3 regions of the Oerskovia sp. NPDC060287 genome follow, and region 2 is predicted to be linked to each of the others. Evidence: riboswitches for the same ligand, from Rfam matches in the RefSeq annotation. Region 2 holds a riboswitch; each other region holds the start of a gene.
What was found. A riboswitch is a leader RNA that binds a small molecule or an ion and turns the genes downstream of it on or off. The one in region 2 is predicted to bind thiamine pyrophosphate.
Positions count from the first base shown of each region.

Region 1: another riboswitch for thiamine pyrophosphate. It lies ahead of thiD (bifunctional hydroxymethylpyrimidine kinase/phosphomethylpyrimidine kinase); the one in region 2 lies ahead of thiO (glycine oxidase ThiO).
Region 3: another riboswitch for thiamine pyrophosphate. It lies ahead of thiC (phosphomethylpyrimidine synthase ThiC); the one in region 2 lies ahead of thiO (glycine oxidase ThiO).

Region 1 is NZ_JBHXBO010000053.1:14,535-20,540, forward strand. Features, by position in the region: gene ACFWFR_RS06980 (ATP-binding cassette domain-containing protein) at 115-888, shown strand; gene ACFWFR_RS06985 (quinone oxidoreductase family protein) at 915-1,910, shown strand; gene ACFWFR_RS06990 (hypothetical protein) at 1,907-2,179, shown strand; gene thiD (bifunctional hydroxymethylpyrimidine kinase/phosphomethylpyrimidine kinase) at 2,244-3,833, opposite strand; TPP riboswitch at 3,825-3,925, opposite strand; gene ACFWFR_RS07000 (hypothetical protein) at 4,005-4,343, opposite strand; gene ACFWFR_RS07005 (HEAT repeat domain-containing protein) at 4,496-5,323, shown strand; gene ACFWFR_RS07010 (hypothetical protein) at 5,557-5,913, shown strand; gene ACFWFR_RS07015 (YceI family protein) at 5,979-6,006, opposite strand, start outside.
Region 2 is NZ_JBHXBO010000193.1:613-6,618, reverse strand. Features, by position in the region: gene guaA (glutamine-hydrolyzing GMP synthase) at 1-357, opposite strand, end outside; gene thiE (thiamine phosphate synthase) at 432-1,118, opposite strand; gene ACFWFR_RS15060 (multicopper oxidase family protein) at 1,150-3,150, opposite strand; gene ACFWFR_RS15055 (DUF6220 domain-containing protein) at 3,153-3,608, opposite strand; TPP riboswitch at 3,819-3,896, shown strand; gene thiO (glycine oxidase ThiO) at 3,903-5,234, shown strand; gene thiS (sulfur carrier protein ThiS) at 5,300-5,587, shown strand; gene ACFWFR_RS15040 (thiazole synthase) at 5,580-6,006, shown strand, end outside.
Region 3 is NZ_JBHXBO010000026.1:3,898-9,903, forward strand. Features, by position in the region: gene ACFWFR_RS04060 (sensor histidine kinase) at 1-399, shown strand, start outside; gene ACFWFR_RS04065 (response regulator transcription factor) at 396-1,058, shown strand; gene thiC (phosphomethylpyrimidine synthase ThiC) at 1,147-2,892, opposite strand; TPP riboswitch at 2,883-2,992, opposite strand; gene ACFWFR_RS04075 (diacylglycerol/lipid kinase family protein) at 3,169-4,152, opposite strand; gene ACFWFR_RS04080 (CAP domain-containing protein) at 4,220-5,296, opposite strand; gene ACFWFR_RS04085 (YhgE/Pip domain-containing protein) at 5,467-6,006, opposite strand, start outside.

The sequences.
Region 1 (6,006 bases), on a different contig from region 2:
GCCTCCGCCGCACCCGGGACCGTGACGCCTCCGCGCCCGGCTCCCGGCGACGCCCGGGTGGCCCTTCCCCCGGGTGCCTCGACGGCCGAGGCGGGCGCCGCCGTCGTGCTGGCGATGCGCGACGTCGCGTTCGTCCGCAGCGGCCGCACGATCCTCGAGCACGTGGACCTCACGGTCCGCGCGGGCGAGCACTGGGCGCTGGTCGGTCCCAACGGTGCAGGCAAGAGCACGATCCTCAGCCTGTGCGCGGCGCGCAACCACCCCACGCGCGGTGGGGTCGACGTGCTGGGGCACACGCTCGGGCGCGTCGACGTCCAGACGCTGCACCGCCGGATCGGCCACGTGAACCCGCGCCACCCGCTGCGCACGCCCCTCACGATCCAGGAGGTCGTCCTGACCGGGATCACCGGGACGATCGACTGGCGCCAGCGCTGGGAGCCGACCCGGGCCGAGGTCGACAGGGCGCGCGCCCTCGTGGCCGACATGGGGCTGGGCGGCAAGGAGCACGAGCCGTGGACCACGCTGTCGCAGGGAGAGCGCGGTCGCACCATCATCGCCCGGGCGCTCGTCGCCGACCCCGCGCTGCTGCTGCTCGACGAACCGAGCACAGGGCTCGACGTCGCGGCGCGCGAACAGCTCCTCGCGACGATCGACGCGGTGCGGGTCGCGCACCCCGAGGTCGCCTCGGTCCTCGTGACCCACCACCTCGAGGAGCTGCCCAGGTCCACGAGCCACGCGCTGCTGCTCGCGCCGGGGCGGGTCTCCGCGTCCGGCCGTGCGGACGAGGTCCTGACCTCCGAGGCGGTCTCGCGCTGCTTCGCGCACCCGATCCACGTCGAGCGCCGCCACGGACGCTGGCGGGCCTCGGCGGGTCCGGCCACCGCCTGAGCCGACGTCCCGCCTAGGCTGACCCCATGCGCGCGATCCAGGCACTCCAGGCAGGCGGCCCCGACGTCCTCGAGCTCGTCGAGCTCCCGACACCGGTCCCCGGACCCGGCGAGCTCCTCGTCGAGGTCGCGGCGGCGGGGATCAACTTCATCGACACCTACCGCCGGGCGGGGGTGTACCCGATGGAGTTCCCGCACGTGGTCGGCACCGAGGGCGCGGGCGTCGTCGGGGCGGTCGGCCCGGGCGTCACGGACTTCGAGCCCGGCGACCACGTCGCCTGGACCAACGCGTCCGGCTCGTACGCCGAGCAGGTGATCGTCCCCGCGGACGTCGCGATCCCGGTCCCCGGGTCGGTCGACCTGCGGGTCGCGGCGGCCGTGGCTCTCCAGGGGCTCACGGCGCACTACCTCGTGACCTCGACCTACCCGGTCCAGCCCGGGGACGACGTCCTGCTGCACGCGGGGGCCGGCGGCGTCGGGCTGCTCGCGACCCAGCTCGCGGTGCGTCGCGGCGCACGCGTCATCACGACCGTCTCGACCGAGGCCAAGGCCGAGCTGTCGCGCGCGGCCGGGGCGGCCGACGTCGTGAACTACGCCGAGCTCGACGACCTCCCGACCGAGCTGCCCGCGATCGTGCGCGACCTCACGGGCGGCCGGGGCGTCGCGGTCGCCTACGACTCGGTCGGCAAGGACACGTTCGAGGCGTCGCTCGCGTCGCTGCGCCGCCGCGGCATGCTCGTGCTGTTCGGCGGGTCCTCGGGCCAGGTACCTCCGTTCGACCTGCAGCGCCTCAACAAGGGCGGGTCGCTGTTCGCGACCCGCCCCAAGCTCGACGACTACACCGCGACGCGCGCCGAGCTCATCGAGCGCGCCGACGAGATCTTCGCTCTCGTCGCCTCGGGGGACCTGGACGTGCGCGTGGGCGCGACGTTCCCGCTCGCCCGCGCGGCCGACGCGCACCGCGCGCTCGAGGGCCGCGCGACGACGGGCAAGGTCCTGCTCGTCCCGAGCGCCGCCTCGTGAGCTGGGACTGGGTGCCGCCGCGCCCCGGCGAGGACGAACCCACCCGGCGCACGGACCACCGCCTGCGCCTGGCGCTGACCGTCCTCATGGTCGTCTTCACGGGCGTGCTCGCGGTCTACTACCTGACGGTCGGGCTCGACCAGATGCGCACGCAGTGCGTCACGGAGCGCCCCGAGGGCGTGTCGTCGAACGAGGTCAGCACGTCGTGGCGCTGGTGGCCGCCCGGGTACGACTGCTCGTACCCGGACGGCGGGACGACGAGCGCGTGAGGACGGCCGCTCGCGCCGAGAAGTGAGCAGATGCCCCCGTTCCCCCCGGATCAGGGGCATCTACTCACTTCTCGGCGTCCCCGACCGGCGCCTCGGGCCAGGTCGGCCGGTCGATCCCCTGCTCGAAGAACAGGTACTCGTGCATCGAGGACAGCTCGAACGCGCGGAGCATGCGTTCGAGCTCGGCGGGCGAGGCCCAGCGCGCGGCCTCGTCGGCGAACGAGCACGCGGTGCGCGTCGCCTCCTGGAAGGCCGGGTCGCCGTAGAGCGAGATCCACCGCGCGTACGGATGCCCGTCGAGGTCCCCCGCCCGGCGCACCAGGATGTCGCCGATGTACGAGTACAGCCAGTAGCACGGCAGCAGCGCCGCGACGGTCTCCGCGTACGACCCGTTCGACGCCGCGTGCAGGTGGTTGGTGTAGGCGGCGGTCACGGGAGAGGGGTCGACGCTCTCGACCGCCCCCCGGTCCATCCCGGCGTGCTCGCCCAACCAGTCACGGTGCAGCGCCTGCTCGACCTCGAGCGACTCGACTGCCGCGCCCGCGAAGAACTGCCGGGCCTCGGGCGTCGGCGCGAGCTGGCTCGCCCGCGACAGCACGCGCGAGTACTCGGCGAGGTACGCGGCGTCCTGCGCGAGGTAGAACCCGAAGTCCTCGACGGCGAGGCTCCCGTCCGCGAGCGCCCGCACGAATCCCATGCCCTTGACGGCCTCGCGCCAGCCCGCGATCCGCTCCCAGGCCTCCTCGGAGAACGCCCGCAGGCCCAGCGTGGGCAGGTGCGCCAGGTGGTCGACGGGTCCGCGGCCCGTGCCCACCGTCAACGCTCCCCCGGCCCGCAGCGCGCCGGTCAACCAGGTCTTCGCATCGCGCACGGCGCCCGCCCAGTCGTCGCGCCGGGGTCGGAGCGCCGCAACCGCAGCCGACAGCGAGCACCCCGTCCCGTGGGTGTGCACGGTGTCGACGCGGGGCGCGGAGAAGGTCGTGACGTCGTCGGGCCCCACGAGCGCGTCGGGCGACTCCTCCCCTGTGAGGTGACCACCCTTCAGGAGCACGACGGCGCCGCTCGCCACGTGCAGGCGCCTCGCCTGGGCGAGGGCGTCCGGCCAGGTGGTCGCGGCCGGCTCGCCCAGGAGGACGGCCAGCTCGGGGAGGTTGGGGGTCACGAGGTCGGCGAGCGCGACCAGGTCGCCCACCGCCTGCTCGGCCCCCTCGTCGAGGAGGCGGTGGCCGCTCGTGGCGACCATGACGGGATCGAGCACGACGAACGGCGGACGCACCCGGCCGAGCCACGTCGCGATGGCACGCGCATTGGCCTCGTCGGCGACCATGCCGATCTTCACGGCGTCGATCACCACGTCGTCCGAGACCGCGTCGAGCTGCTCGGTCAGGAAGTCCGCGCCCGGGACGTGGACCGTGCGGACGCCGTGCGTGTTCTGCGCGACCAGGGCGGTCGTGACCGCCATGCCGTACGCGCCGTGCGCCGCGAACGCCTTGAGGTCGGCCTGGATCCCGGCGCCTCCCGTCGGGTCGGTGCCCGCGATGGACAGGACGCGGGGGCGGGAGGCCTCGGCCCCGGGCGACCCGACGCGTTCTCGTGCGGTGCTGGACGCGGGTTCGGGTCGGGGCAGGACAGGTGTGGTGGCAGCAAGCGACATTGCCGACATCCCTTCGCTAGTGCTAGCTAGATCAGGTTCGACGGGTGTGTTCTCAGCCCGGCTCGTGGGAGCGGGCACCCCGTGTCTTCGGGGGAAGGATAGCGGGCACCCGGACCGGACGGTCGGCGGAGACCACCAGGTGTCGCCCGGGGGCGGATCAGCGGGGGGCGCCTACGAGACCCCGGCCGGCACGGTCATCACGTCGATGCTCGACAGCGGGACGTACCGGTCCAGGCACGTCACGACCCGCTCGACGTCCTCGCGGACGGCGCCGGGGACGAAAGCGACCGTCGTCGGGAGCGGCGGCAGAGGGAGCGGTGTCACGGCGTACTCGACCGCAGGGTCCTCGATGCAGACGTCGATCCCGTCGGGCCACGCGTCGACCCCGACGATCCACGGCCCCTGCGGCGGGATCGCGACCGGCCCGGTCGCGCCCAGCGCGGCGGCCAGCGCCAGCGAGCCGCACGACGCCGCCACGGCTCCGGCGAGCAGGACGGTGCGGCGGGGCATGGCGGTCACCTCGGTGGTCGTCGTCGACGTCGGTGCGACCACCGTAGCGGACCCGCTCGGAGGAGACCCGGCGGTCGGCCGGCCCCCTATGCTCGCCCCATGGTTCTCAGCGTTCCCGTCCACCCGCGTCCGTCGCGCGGCTCGGCCTCGCGATGACCGACGACCTGCTCGCCCGGCTCCTCGACCCGGATCCCGCGGTCGACGAGGACGCTGTCGACGCCGCCGCCGAACGCGCCCTGGCCGGCGACCGGGAGGCCGCCGACGCCCTGCGCGACGTCGTGCTGCGCTTCGAGCGGTTCCCGATCAGCACGTTCGAGCGGACTCTCAACCGTCTCTACGCCTTCGCCGACGCGTCGCTCGAGCCGGCGATGCTGCGCGCCCTCGAGAACGGGGCGTCGGCACCCTGGTACCTCACGGCAGCCTGCGGACGCGCGGGCTTCCGAAGAGCCGTGCCCTACGCCCTCGCCCTGCTCGACTCACCCGTCGCCTACGAGCGGACGGTCGGCTGCGAGGTGCTCGGCGTCCTGGGGGCGCACGAGGCCGTGCCGACCCTCGTCGACGTGCTCGGCGACACGGACCACCGCGTCCGGGAGGTCGCGGCCGCTGCCCTTGCCGACCTCGGCGGGTCCGAGGCCGCGCTCGGGCTGCGCCGCGAGCTCGTCGAGCCTCGGTTCGCGCTCCTGGGCTACGTGTCGACCGCCCTGGGCGCGATCGAGCCCGACCAGACGACCTGGCTCCTCGACCAGGCCGCCAGTCCGGACACCAGAACCCGGTACTGGGCGGTCCGTGCCCTCGGGCGCACCGGGAGCGACCTGGTCCACGAGCGGCTGCTCGTCGTCGCAGCAGACCTTGCGGAGGAGACCGCGGCCATCGCGAACGGAAGCACGGTCGCGAGCGCAGCACGCAGTGCCCTGAAGACCTGGCAACGCGTGCGCCGCGTCCGTGCGGCAGACACCACGAGCACACGCCCCCTGTCCTGACCGCGGAGCCTCGGGCCCGCCCCGACGACAGGTCGGAGCAGGACCGCGACGAACGTCATGGTGGAGCGCACCACGAGGCGCTCCACGTCGTGCCGAGGCCGCCCGGCCAGGTGCAGCAGCGACTCGCGGTCAGCGCCTGCGCCGGGTGGCGGAGGCGAGCCTGCGGTTGAGCAGGGGCGCGGCACGGCGGATGCTGGGGGCGACCGTCCGGTCCAGCCACGAGGAGGTCGGCCATGCACCCGACGCAGGACGTCACGTCCCACCGCACCGCGCGCACGTCACCACGAGGCCGACGCATCGCCCTCGCCGCAGCACTGGTCCTCGCCGCGCTGGCGCTCGCGGCCTGCGCCCCTGGGCCCAACCCCGACGTCGGCACCCCCACCGCGGACGGCAGTCCCGCAGGGTTCTGGCTCGGTCTGTGGCAGGGCATCATCGTGCCCGTGACGTTCGTGATCTCCTTGTTCACCGACACGGTGAACATCTACGAGGTCCACAACAACGGGAACTGGTACGACTTCGGGTTCGTGCTCGGCCTGGGGCTGTTCGTGGGCGGGCCGTTCGGGGCCTCCCGCGGACGCCGTCACTCCTGACGGGCTGACCGCGTGCGCCGTCGGGCGAACCTCTCGGTCCTGCTGGGTCTCAGTCCTGCTGGGTCTCAGTCCTGCCGGATCGCCTCGCCGGCG
Region 2 (6,006 bases):
CGCGGAGCACACCTCGACCTCGGTGCCGCCGTACTCGCTGAGACCGGTCTGCGCGACCTTGCCGCCGAGCGCCTGGGCCATGGCCTGGAAGCCGTAGCAGATGCCGAGGACGGGCACGCCGGCCTCGAACAGCGCGGGGTCCACGAAGGGCGCACCCTGCGCGTACACGGACGACGGACCACCGGACAGGATGATCGCTGCCGGGTTCTTGGCGAGCATCTGCTCGACGGTGAAGGTGTGGGGGACGATCTCCGAGTACACCTTGGCCTCACGCACGCGACGCGCGATCAGCTGGGCGTACTGTGCGCCGAAGTCGACGACCAATACGGGCCGGGGGGCTGAGGGGGTGGGTGTCACCACCCCAGGATAGTTGGCTCGGCGCCGATCCCCGGCATCGGTCCACGACGTGCGACGGGGATCACTTCGCCGGGTCAGGCGGGCAGCCGTTCGCGCAGCTCGCGCGCGGCCCGCTCGGGGTCGACCGAGCCCGTGATCGCGCGCACGACGACGATGCGCTCGGCCCCCGCGGCGAGCACCTGGTCGAGGCGGGCCGGGTCGACGCCCCCGATCGCGAACCACGGCGTGGTCGGCGCCGACGCGGCGACCTCTCGCAGCAGGTCGAGCCCGACGGCGTCGCGTCCCGGCTTGGTCGGCGTCGCCCAGAGCGGGCCCACGCAGAAGTAGTCGACCTCGGGGTCGGCCTCGGCAGCCGCGGCCTGCGCGAGCGAGTGCGTCGAACGACCCAGCACCGGGCCCTGCCCCAGGAGGGACCGGACCGCGGGCACGGGCAGGTCGCCCTGGCCCGTGTGCACCACGGGTGCCCCTGCGAGCAGCGCGACGTCGGCCCGGTCGTTGACGGCCCACAGGGCCCCGTGCTCGGTCGCGACGCGCGCGACGGTCTCCTGGAGCTCGAGCTCGCGCGCGACGTCGAGCCCCTTGTCGCGCAGCTGGACGACGTCGACGCCGCCCGCGAGCGCCGCGTGCAGGAAGTCCTCCAGGTCGCCGCGCTCCTCGCGCGCGTCGGTGCACAGGTACAGCCGGGCCGCCGCGAGCCGGGAGCGGGCGCCGTCTCCCGCCGAGGTGTCGACGGGGCGGGGCGCGGGGTGGGTGGTCGTCACGCGCCCAGGGTAGGCCGCGCGGACCGGTCGGTCACTCGGGTGCGTTCCCGGTGGACCCTCCGTGCCGGAAGGGCGTGGTCACTCCCCGGTACACCAGGTGGGTCACCATGCCCTGCGCGGCGTGGTCGAGGTTGTGGCAGTGGTCCATCCAGATCCCCGGGTTGTCGGCGAGGAGCTCGACCTCCCAGACCTCGCCCGGACGGACGTCGAACGTGTCGCGCAGCACCGCGGCGCCGGTCGGTTCCCGCCCGTCGACCGAGAGCACCCTGACGTGGTGCCCGTGCGGGTGCATGGGGTGGGTCTCCGAGCTCCGGTTCACGATGCGCAGGAGAACGCGATCCCCCTCGTCGACGACGGTCGAGGGGACGTGGGGGTACACCTTCCCGTCGATCGTGTACCCGTACACCGGCACGCCGCCGTCGAACCGTGGCAGGCGGTCCAGGACGAGCGTCGCGGTCACGTCGGGTGCGGGTGCGGTGCCAGGTCCGGCCCCGGCCCCGCCCTCGGGCGGCGAACCGTAGGCCAGCAGGTCGAGGTCCTCGTCGGGGACGGCCCACCGGTCCGCGTCCCCCGGGGCGGCGTCGGCGTCGGCGCCCGCCCCGGCGTCGGGCACGAGCTCCAGGCCGACGTCCTCCTCGCCGTCGACCGCCAGGCGCACGGGGTGGGAGGGCATGGTGAGCTCGACGTCGTAGCGGCCTCCCGCCGGGACGCGCAGCGCGAGGCCGCTCACCTCCTCGGCGCCGGGAACGTCCGTGCCGTCGACGGCGACCACACGGAAGCCGGCCCCGTCCACCCCGAACCGGTGCGGCACCTGGTCGGCGTCGAGAAGCCGCAGCCGTACCCGTTGCCCGGGCGTGGCCGCGAGCTGCTCGACCTCGTCGCTGCCCGCGAGCGTCGTCGTGCCGCTGAGGGTGTGGACCGGGAGCACCAGGTCGAGGTCGGCGACCGGGCCCGAGGCCGGGAGCACGACGAGCGTGCCGAAGAGCCCCCGGCGCACCCCGTCGGACGAGCTCTGGTGCGTGTGGTACCAGTACGTCCCGGGCTGGTCCGCGACGAACCGGTAGGTGAAGGACTGCCCGGGCAGGACGGCGTCCTGCGTCACGCCCGCGACCCCGTCCTCGCCGTTGGGCACGTCGTAGCCGTGCCAGTGCACGCTGACGCCCGCCCGGACGTCCTCGTTGTGGAGCTCGGCCTCGACGACCTGCCCGACCTGGGCCCGGATCTCGGGCCCCGGCAGGGAGCCGAAGCTCCAGGCCTGCACCACCTCCCCCGACGGGAGGGTCAGGTCCGACTCGCGGGCCGTGAGGGTCACCGGCACCCGCTGCCCGGGAACGTCCGCGGGGGTCCGGAGCTCGGTCACGTCCACGGTCGGGGCGCCGCCGCCCGCAGCCGAGAGCTCGTCGGTCGCGGGCTCGTCCGCGGCGTGTCCGCTCCCGGTGTGCGCTCCCGTGCCCGGGACGGCGGCGGCCGCGGCCCCGACGGCACCGGGACCGACCACCTCGAGATGCACCTCTGCCCGGCTCGCCCACCAGGCGAGCCCGAGCGGCAGGAGCAGCACGAACGCAGCGGCGAGGCTCACGCCCCGCACGACGCCCGGGTCACGCCCGGCGAGCACGAGCCACGTCACGAGGGTCGCGGCCGCGACGAGGAGCACGACGACGCCCCCGCTGAGGGGCCCGACGGGGTAGCCGACCACCAGCACGAGGACCAGCTCCCCGGCGGTGGCGTACGCCGCCCCGAGGAGGCAGGCCTGGCGCGCCGGCATCGCTGGACGGCCCCTGCCGACGACGAGCACGACGAGCGCGAGCACCGCCCCGCCGACGGCGAGCGGGAGCCCGACGAGCACCTTCTCCTGGACGAACCACCACCCGTGCCCGCCCAGCAGGACCACGACCCCGACACGCAGCACGAGCGCCACGGTCGCGAGCGCGACCCACGGGCCGCGCCGCGGCCGGAGCGCGGCGAGCACCCACCCGGCCCCGCCCGCGAGGGCGAGGACCAGGTAGACGAGCTGGAGGGCGGGGACGGTCACCGTCAGACGTTCCCGGGGGCGGTGGTCGACGCCGGGCTGGGCACGCGCCCCTCCGCCACGAGCGCCCGAGCCCTGGACGCGACGGTCCCCGTCACGCCGAGGATCGCGAGCCCGTTGAGGGCGTGGAAGCCGAGCATGATGGTGCCCGCCGTGGTGATCTCACCAGGGGGCGGCTCCGACCCCGTGAGGACTCCGGTGAGGATGAACAGGATCGTCTGGAACAGCAGGAGGCCGAACCCGAGCACGGCCAGCCACACGGTGCGTCTCCCGGCCTTGGCGAGGGCGGCGAACACGATGGACAGGATCATCAGCAGGGGCAGCACGATGCGGCCGCTCGTCCCGTGGATCGCGAAGAGCTCGTCGTCGGGGTCGCTGAACACGCCGACGGCGGCGAAGTAGAACTGCATGACCACGGCGACGACCACGAGGACGCTGATCACGAGGAATGTCTTGCGCATGAGGAGCTCCACCTGAAGCGGGGAAGGTGGGCGGGCCGCTCGGGTCCGCGGCGGGGCGGTCGATGCTCGACCGCTCGGGGAGGCCGTCCCTGGAGGGAGGTCGCACGCACGGGAGTCGGATGTCCCAGCGGATACACCGAGAGAGGTCGGCAACGCCCCGGTTGATACACGGTCGGCGACCGGACGCGTGCGTTGTAGGGTGGCCGCGAAGCACGGGAGCCCCGCACGGGGCTGAGAGGGCGAGAGCCGACCGTCGAACCTGATCTGGGTCATGCCAGCGAAGGGAGCGAGCGCATGTGCGCAGCCCTGTCCACCGACCACCCTGTCCTGCCCTCGCGCCCACCGGGGCGCGGCGAGAGCCCGCGGGGCGTGCCGCCGTCGGGCGCGGAGGGGCGAGCCGCGCCCGCCCACCGGAGGACCACGGACGAGGGGCCCGACGGCGCCACGGACGTCCTCGTCGTGGGCGGCGGCATCGTGGGGCTCACCGCGGCCTGGCGGGCCTCTCGCGCGGGCCTGCGCGTCACCGTCCTGGACCCTTCCCCCGGAGACGGCGCGACGCACGCCGCGGCCGGGATGCTGGCGCCCGTGACCGAGGCCGACTTCGGCGAGGAGGCCGCGCTGCGCCTGGGCTCCGACTCCGCGGCGCGCTGGCCCGTGTTCGCGGCCGAGCTCGAGGCGGGCTCGGGGCTGAGCGTGGGCCTGCGGACGACCGGGACCCTCACGCTGGCCTACGACGGCGACGACCTCGCGCTCGGGCGTCGCGTGCGCGCGCTGCAGGAGGCGTGGGGGCTCGACTCGACCGAGATCTCGGTCGCCGCGGCGCGCGAGCGGGAGCCGCTCGTCGGTCCGCGCGTCGCCGGGGCGTTCTGGGCGCCCGGCGACCACCAGGTCGACCCGCGCGCGGTGCACCGCGCCCTGACCGCAGCCCTCGCGCGGGACCCGCGTGCCGCCGTCGTGCACCGCCGGGCGGTGCGGCTGCTCCGCTCGACGGGCCTCGGCTCTCCCGTGACCGGGGCCCTCGACGACGCGGGGGTCGTGCACCGCGCGGGAACCGTGGTCCTCGCGGCGGGCGCGGACTCGGGCGACCTGCTCGTGGACGTCCCCGAGGTGTGCGCACCGACCCGTCCGGTGAAGGGGCAGACGCTGCGGCTCGACGCCCCCGCGTGGTTCACGCTCGACCACGTGGTGCGCGGGATCGTGCAAGGGCGTCCGGTGTACGTCGTACCGCGTACGCCCGGACCCGACGGGCACCGCGAGGTCGTGGTCGGCGCGACGAGCGAGGAGCACCCCGACGACCGGCGTGCGACCGCGGGCGGCGTCTTCGCGCTCCTGCGCGACGCGCGCGCCCTGCTGCCCGGGCTGGACGAGCTGGCCCTCGTCGAGGTCACGCCGCGCGTGCGACCGGGCACCCCGGACAACCTGCCGTTCCTGGGGCCCACCACCGTTCCCGGCCTGGTCCTCGCGACCGGCCACTACCGCAACGGCGTGCTGCTCGCTCCCGTCACGGCGGCCGCGATCGACGCGGTCCTGGCCGGGGAGCCGGTGCCGTCCGCGGTCTCGGCGATCGACCCGCTGCGCTTCTCGCCCACCCCTGCCCCCGCGAGACAGAGGCTCGCGTCGAGGTAGCGGGGCGGGCCCCTCTCCCTCGACGGCAGACCTCTACCTCGGCGACCCACCTCCTGGAGGACCGCATGACCCACCCGACTCTCCCGCCCGCGGCCACCGGTGCGCAGCCCACGAACCCGCCCGCGACCGGGAGCGCCCTCGTCAACGGCGAGCACCACCCGCTCACCGCCCCGACGACCGTCGCAGCCCTCGTGGCCGCGCTGCTGCCCGAGCTCGTCGGGGACCGCGGGGACGTCCCCCGGGGCGTCGCGGTCGCGATCGACGACGCCGTGCTCCCCCGCAGCACGTGGCCGTCCACGACCCTGCGCGACGGCGACCGCGTCGAGGTCGTCACGGCGGTGCAGGGTGGTTGAGGCGGCGCGCGGCACGACCGGCGCGCCCGGTCCGGCGCACGCCGGTTCCCCGGCAGCGGACCCTCTCGTCGTCGCGGGCGTCCCCCTCGGCTCCCGCCTGGTCATGGGCACGGGCGGCGCGGCGAACCTGCTGACGCTCGAGGACGCCCTCGTGGCGTCCGGGACCGCGCTCACGACCGTCGCGATGCGCCGCGTCGCGAGGGTGCGTCCGGCAGGTGACCGAGCCCGCCCGGGCACCGCAGGCGCGGGCGGCGGCACGGGCGGTGGTGCGGGCGGTGGTGCGGGCGAGACCGGGATCTGGGGGCTGCTCGAGCGCCTCGGCATCCGTGCCCTGCCCAACACCGCGGGCTGCTTCTCGGCCAAGGAGGCCGTCCTCACGGCCCACCTCGCGCGCGAGGCGTGCGGCACGGACTGGGTCA
Region 3 (6,006 bases), on a different contig from region 2:
GCGCAGCTCACGGTGTACCGCGTGCTCCAGGAGGCGCTGACCAACGCGCGCCGCCATGCGCCGGGGCGCGCGATCGAGGTCGTGACCGACTACCAGCAGGCCGCGCTCGTCCTCACGGTGACCAACCGGTTGCCGGTCGCGGCGATCAGCACCATGGGGCCGGCCAGGCCTTCCGACCCGTCCAGCGACCCGACCCCTCCCGGTCACGGCCTCATCGGCATGACCGAACGAGCGGCCCTCGTCGGCGGGACCCTCAGCGCGGGACCGGTCCCCGGAGACGGCTGGCGGGTCCGGCTCACGGTCCCCCGGCCGGCCGACGCCGTGTCCCCCACCATCCCCGTGCGCTCGGCGACGTCCGCGGACGAGCCGGGCCCCGCCGTCGGGCAGGAGGCCCCATGACCAGAGTGGTGCTGGTCGACGACCAGGCCGTCGTCCGCGCAGGCTTCACCGTGATCCTCGAGAGCGAGGGCTTCGAGGTCGTGGGCGAGGCGGCGAACGGCACGGACGCCGTGCGCGTCGCACGCCGAGAGCGTCCCGACGTCGTGTGCATGGACGTCCGCATGCCCGGCGGGGACGGCATCACGGCGACGCGCGCGCTCGCAGGACCGGGCGTCGTCGACCCCGTGCCGGTGCTCGTGGTGAGCACGTTCGACCTGGACGACTACGTGTTCGGCGCCCTGGAGGCCGGGGCGAGCGGGTTCCTGCTCAAGGACGCCGAGCCCGACGTGCTGGTCGACGCGGTGCGGCGCGTGGCGTCGGGCGAGGGTCTCGTCGACCAGACGCTCACGCGCCGCGTGATCGACGAGTTCGCCCGACGACGGTCCCCCGCCGCGCCGGACGAGACCGCCTCGGGACTGCTCACCGCGCGCGAGCACGACATCCTGGCGCTGCTGTGCCGCGGGCAGTCGAACGCCGAGATCGCCGCGACGCTGTTCCTCGAGGCGAGCACCGTGAAGTCGCACCTGAGCCGGATCATGACCAAGACGGGCATGCGCGACCGTGTCCAGCTCGTGGTGTGGGCGTACGAGCACGGGATCGCGGCGCCGTCGGCACGGTGACCCGGCCCGGGTCGCCACGGTGATCCGGCCCAGGTAGGACGTCCCGCGCGAGACAGGACGCAGCGCGCACTACCTCGCGCAGGACGTTCTACCTCGGCGCCACGGGCTGGGCGGGGGTCACGGGGAGGTACACCCGGCCGCCCGCGTCCGCGAACTCGCTCGACTTCTCCGCCATGCCGGCCTCGATCGCCTCGACCGACGTCAGCCCGTTCTTCTCGGCGTACTCGCGCACGTCCGCCGAGATCCGCATCGAGCAGAACTTGGGCCCGCACATCGAGCAGAAGTGCGCGGTCTTGGCGGGCTCGGCCGGCAGGGTCTCGTCGTGGAACGCGCGGGCCGTGTCGGGGTCGAGCGAGAGCGCGAACTGGTCGTGCCAGCGGAACTCGAACCGGGCACGGGACAGCGCGTCGTCCCGGAGCTGCGCGCGCGGGTGGCCCTTGGCGAGGTCGGCCGAGTGCGCCGCGATCCTGTACGTGATGACCCCCGTCTTGACGTCGTCGCGGTCGGGCAGCCCCAGGTGCTCCTTGGGCGTGACGTAGCAGAGCATCGCGGTCCCGGCCTGGGCGATGATCGCGGCCCCGATCGCGGACGTGATGTGGTCGTACGCGGGCGCGATGTCGGTCGCGAGCGGGCCGAGCGTGTAGAACGGCGCCTCCTCGCACAGCTCCTCCTCGAGGCGCACGTTCTCGACGATCTTGTGCATGGGGACGTGCCCCGGGCCCTCGATCATGACCTGCACGCCGTAGGACTTCGCGACCTTGGTCAGCTCGCCCAGCGTGCGCAGCTCGGCGAACTGGGCCGCGTCGTTGGCGTCCGCGATCGAGCCCGGGCGCAGGCCGTCGCCCAGCGAGAACGTCACGTCGTAGTCGCGCAGGATCTCGCACAGCTCCGCGAAGTGCGTGTACAGGAACGACTCCTGGTGGTGCGCGAGGCACCAGGCAGCCATGATCGAGCCGCCGCGGGACACGATGCCCGTGACGCGGCGAGCGGTCAGCGGGACGTAGCGCAGGAGGACGCCCGCGTGCACGGTCATGTAGTCGACGCCCTGCTCGGCCTGCTCGATCACGGTGTCGCGGTAGATCTCCCACGTGAGCTGCGCGGGATCGCCCTTGACCTTCTCGAGCGCCTGGTAGAGCGGCACGGTCCCCACGGGGATCGGGGAGTTGCGCAGCACCCACTCGCGGGTCTCGTGGATGTCCTTGCCCGTCGAGAGGTCCATGAGGGTGTCCGCGCCCCAGCGGGCGGCCCACACCATCTTCTCGACCTCCTCCTCGATCGAGGACGTCACGGCCGAGTTGCCGATGTTCGCGTTGATCTTCACGCCGAACGCCTTGCCGATGATCATGGGCTCGATCTCGGGGTGGCGGCGGTTGGCCGGGATCACGGCCCTGCCCCGCGCGACCTCGTCGCGCACGAGATCGACGTCGACACCCTCGCGGGCCGCGACGAAGCGCATCTCGTCGGTCACGACCCCGGCCCGCGCCCAGGCGAGCTGCGTCCGGGCGCCACCCGTGCCGCGCTCGGTGGGGGCGGCGTCGGGCCGGAGCCAGGACGCACGCAGGGCGGGCAGGCCGCCCGCGAGGTCGAACGCCGCGGGGTCGTCCGACGAGGTGTACGGGCCCGAGGTGTCGTACAGGTCCAGGTGCTCGCCGTTGCTCAGGTGCACGCGGCGCTCGGGGACGCGCAGGTGCTCCGCACCCGGGACCGGGTGGTGGACCTTGACGGACCCCGCGATGGGTCCGGTCGTGATGGTGTGCGCGGACGACCCGGTGGTCACAGCGGGTGCAGCGGTGGCGGGCCCGGTGGTTGCGGGCACAGCGGTCTCAGAGCTCATGGCTCTCTCCCTACGTCGGCATGATCCGAACAGGTTCGAACGGTCGGCGGCGCTGAGCCGCCCTCTCAGCTCGCTGCTGCGAGCTCCCGTGGGTGTGTGGAGTTGTGGGTCGTGCTGGTGGTGCGGTGTGCTGGGTGGTGCGCGGCCACCGTAGCGCACGGCGCTGGGCGCCGGCGCGCGGGTCCCACGACCGCCCCTCTCCCCGTGAGTGCGGAGCTCTTGCGAGAAACGCCGGGCGTGTCGCGCAAGAGCTCCGCACTCGGCGACTGGCCTGGATCACCCGTCCGTCGGTGCCCCGTCCGCGATGTCGTCGGACGTGTCGGGCTGGTAGACGCACACCCACAGCGCACCGGCGCGCACGCTGACCTCGAGCTTCTTCGACGGCTCGATCACGTCGCCGTCGAGCTGGCGCGGCTGCGGCCGGTCGGAGATCACCGAGATCCGTGACCCGCGCAGCACCTCCATGTTGGGGACGCGCCTGCGTCCACGCAGCACCCCGACGAGGAGCTGGACCCAGTGGCCCAGGTTGCGGGGCGCGAGGATCGCGACGTCCATCTGCCCGTTGTCGGGCACGGCGTCGGGCAGCAGGTTGACGCCTGCCTGGAGCTTGCCGACGTTCCCCACGAGCACGCTGCGCGCCCGACGGCGCAGCACCGGCCGGTCGTCGACGCGCACCTCGACCTTCATCTCGTCGTCGGCGAGGTGCTTGAACGCCGAGACGACGTAGGCGAGCGCACCCGCCTTGGCCTTGAGCGCGGTCGGTGCGTCCTCCATCATCGCGGCGTCGAGCCCCATGCCCGCCATGACGGCGAACGCCTGTCCGTCGACCTCGCCGATGTCCACGGCGCGGCGCCCTCGGTCGAGCGCGAGGCGGATGCCGTCCTCCGGGTTCGGCGGGATGCCGAGGTTGGTCGCGAGGAGGTTGCCCGTGCCGCCGGGAAGGACCGCGAGGGCCGCCTCGGTCCCGACGAGCCCTTCGATGCAGGCGCGCACGGTGCCGTCGCCGCCGCTCACGAACACGACCTCGGCGCCGTCGTCGACGGCCTGCCGGGCCTGGCCGGTGCCGGGGTCCTCGGCGGTCGTCTCGAGCCAGGCCGGGGCGGGCCAGCCCGCGTCGGCGAGCTGGGCCTCGATGGTCCGGCGGAGCTCGTCGAGCCCCTCGACCCGGTTCGGGTTGACGATGACCGCTGAACGGAGCGGAGCGTGGTCGAGACGTTGCTGGGCGGCGGGCTCGGGCGTTGCTTCGTGGGACGGGTTCACACCTGAGTATGTCGCGACGGGCACCGGCTCGCCCGACAAGCGGACACCTCGGACCTTCCGGACGCCCTCAGTACCCGAAGACCTGCACCCAGGTGTTTCCCGCGCGCCCCAGTCCCATCGCCGTGAAGTCGCAGTTGAGGATGTTCGCACGGTGCCCCTCGGACGCCATCCACGCGTCGACCACGGCCTGGGCGGTCTGCTGACCGGACGCGATGTTCTCGCCGCCGGGCCGCGCGTACCCCTGGGCGGTCACGCGGTCGCCGAACGTGCGCCCGTCGAGGCTCGTGTGGCTGAAGTACCCCTGGTCGACCATGTCCTGCGCGTGCAGGGTCGCGGCGCGGGCGAGCTGGTCGTCGGCCCGCAGGGCCGGGCAGCTCGCGGCCGCACGGTGCGCGTTGACGAGGTTCAGCACGGCAGCCATGTCTCCCGTGCCCGACGACGGAGCTCCCCCGGTCGAACCGGTTCCGCCCGTCGAGGGGGCAGGGTCCGCGAGCAGCGCGGCCTGGGTCGCGGCACCCGCCACACCGTCGGGCGCGAGGCCTCGTGCCGCCTGGAACGTGCGCAGCGCGCGGTCGGTCCCCGCACCGAACTCGCCGTCGGCCAGGACCGTGGCCCCGTGCACCTGCAGCCGCTCCTGGATCGCCTGGACCTCGGGTCCGGTCGCGCCGAGCTGCGGCGGGCCCGCGGGAGCGGTCGCCTCGGGCGCGGGCGCGGGCTCGGGAGCCGGCTCCGGGGGCGCGTCGGGCGCCGGGGAGGCCGGCTGCGCTCCCCCTGGGGCCTTCGGGGATGCCGACGGCTGCGCCGTACCGCCCTCGGCGAGGACCGGCCCGCGCGGGGCGTCGCTCCGGCTCGCGCGGTCGACGTCGCGGCCGAGCGCGGCGTCCCAGCGCGCGCCGATCGGCTCGAGGCCCGGCCCCTGGCCGCCGACCTCCTGGACGGCCGGGACCGCGAGCAGGCCGCCCACGAGGCCGAGCGTGACGACCATGACCTGGGGCAGCGCGGTCACGCGACGCACCTCGCTCCCCGCGCGGGCGTGGCGGACGGCCTCGGCCCGGCGTCGGCGCCGGGTGGCACGGGACGACGGGGACACGATCTGCTCGGCGCGACGACGCTCGGCCCGGGTCTGCGGAAGGTGGTCGGGCACGGGGGAATCCAGCGGCACGAGGGACCTTCCGTCGGTGGAACGTGGGCTGATCGTCCAGTATGCCCGTTCGGTCGGAGCGTGGCCAGGTTCGCAGCCCTCGGCGGGACCCGCTCAGGTCCGTGCCGGGCCGGAGTACTTGTCCGGCCCGCTGATCTCGATCATGTTCTGGCTCATCGGCCGCTCCCGCTCAGGGCGCGCTCGGACGGCGCGACGCCGGCCGAGTCGTGCGAGGTCTCCCGGGCGCGGCCACGACGGGTCAGCACCGACGTCCCGACGAGGACAGCACCGACGACGGCCGCGATCACCATGCCCGGCGTGGCCGCGTTCCACCACCCGGCGCCCTGGAACAGCAGGGCCCGCCCACCGTCCGCGAGGAACCTCAAGGGGTTCCACGGGTGGACGAAGTCCTGCCAGAAGGCGGGCAGGAACTCGTACGGCAGGTCGGCGGTCCCCATGCCCAGCACCAGCATCGCGACCGGCACGACCATCCCTGCCGTGCCGAGCCAGTTCACCGACCCGATCACGAGCGTCATGAGGGCGAACGACGAGATCGCGAGGAAGACCGCCGAGTCGCCGACCGGCAGGCCCGCCGCGGGGGCCATGGTCGACAGGACCCACGACGCAGCCACCCCGACGACGGCTGCGGCCGCGGCCGCCAGCCCGAGCTGCACGAGCACCGTCCGACCCCGACCGGTGCTCGCCAGAGGGAA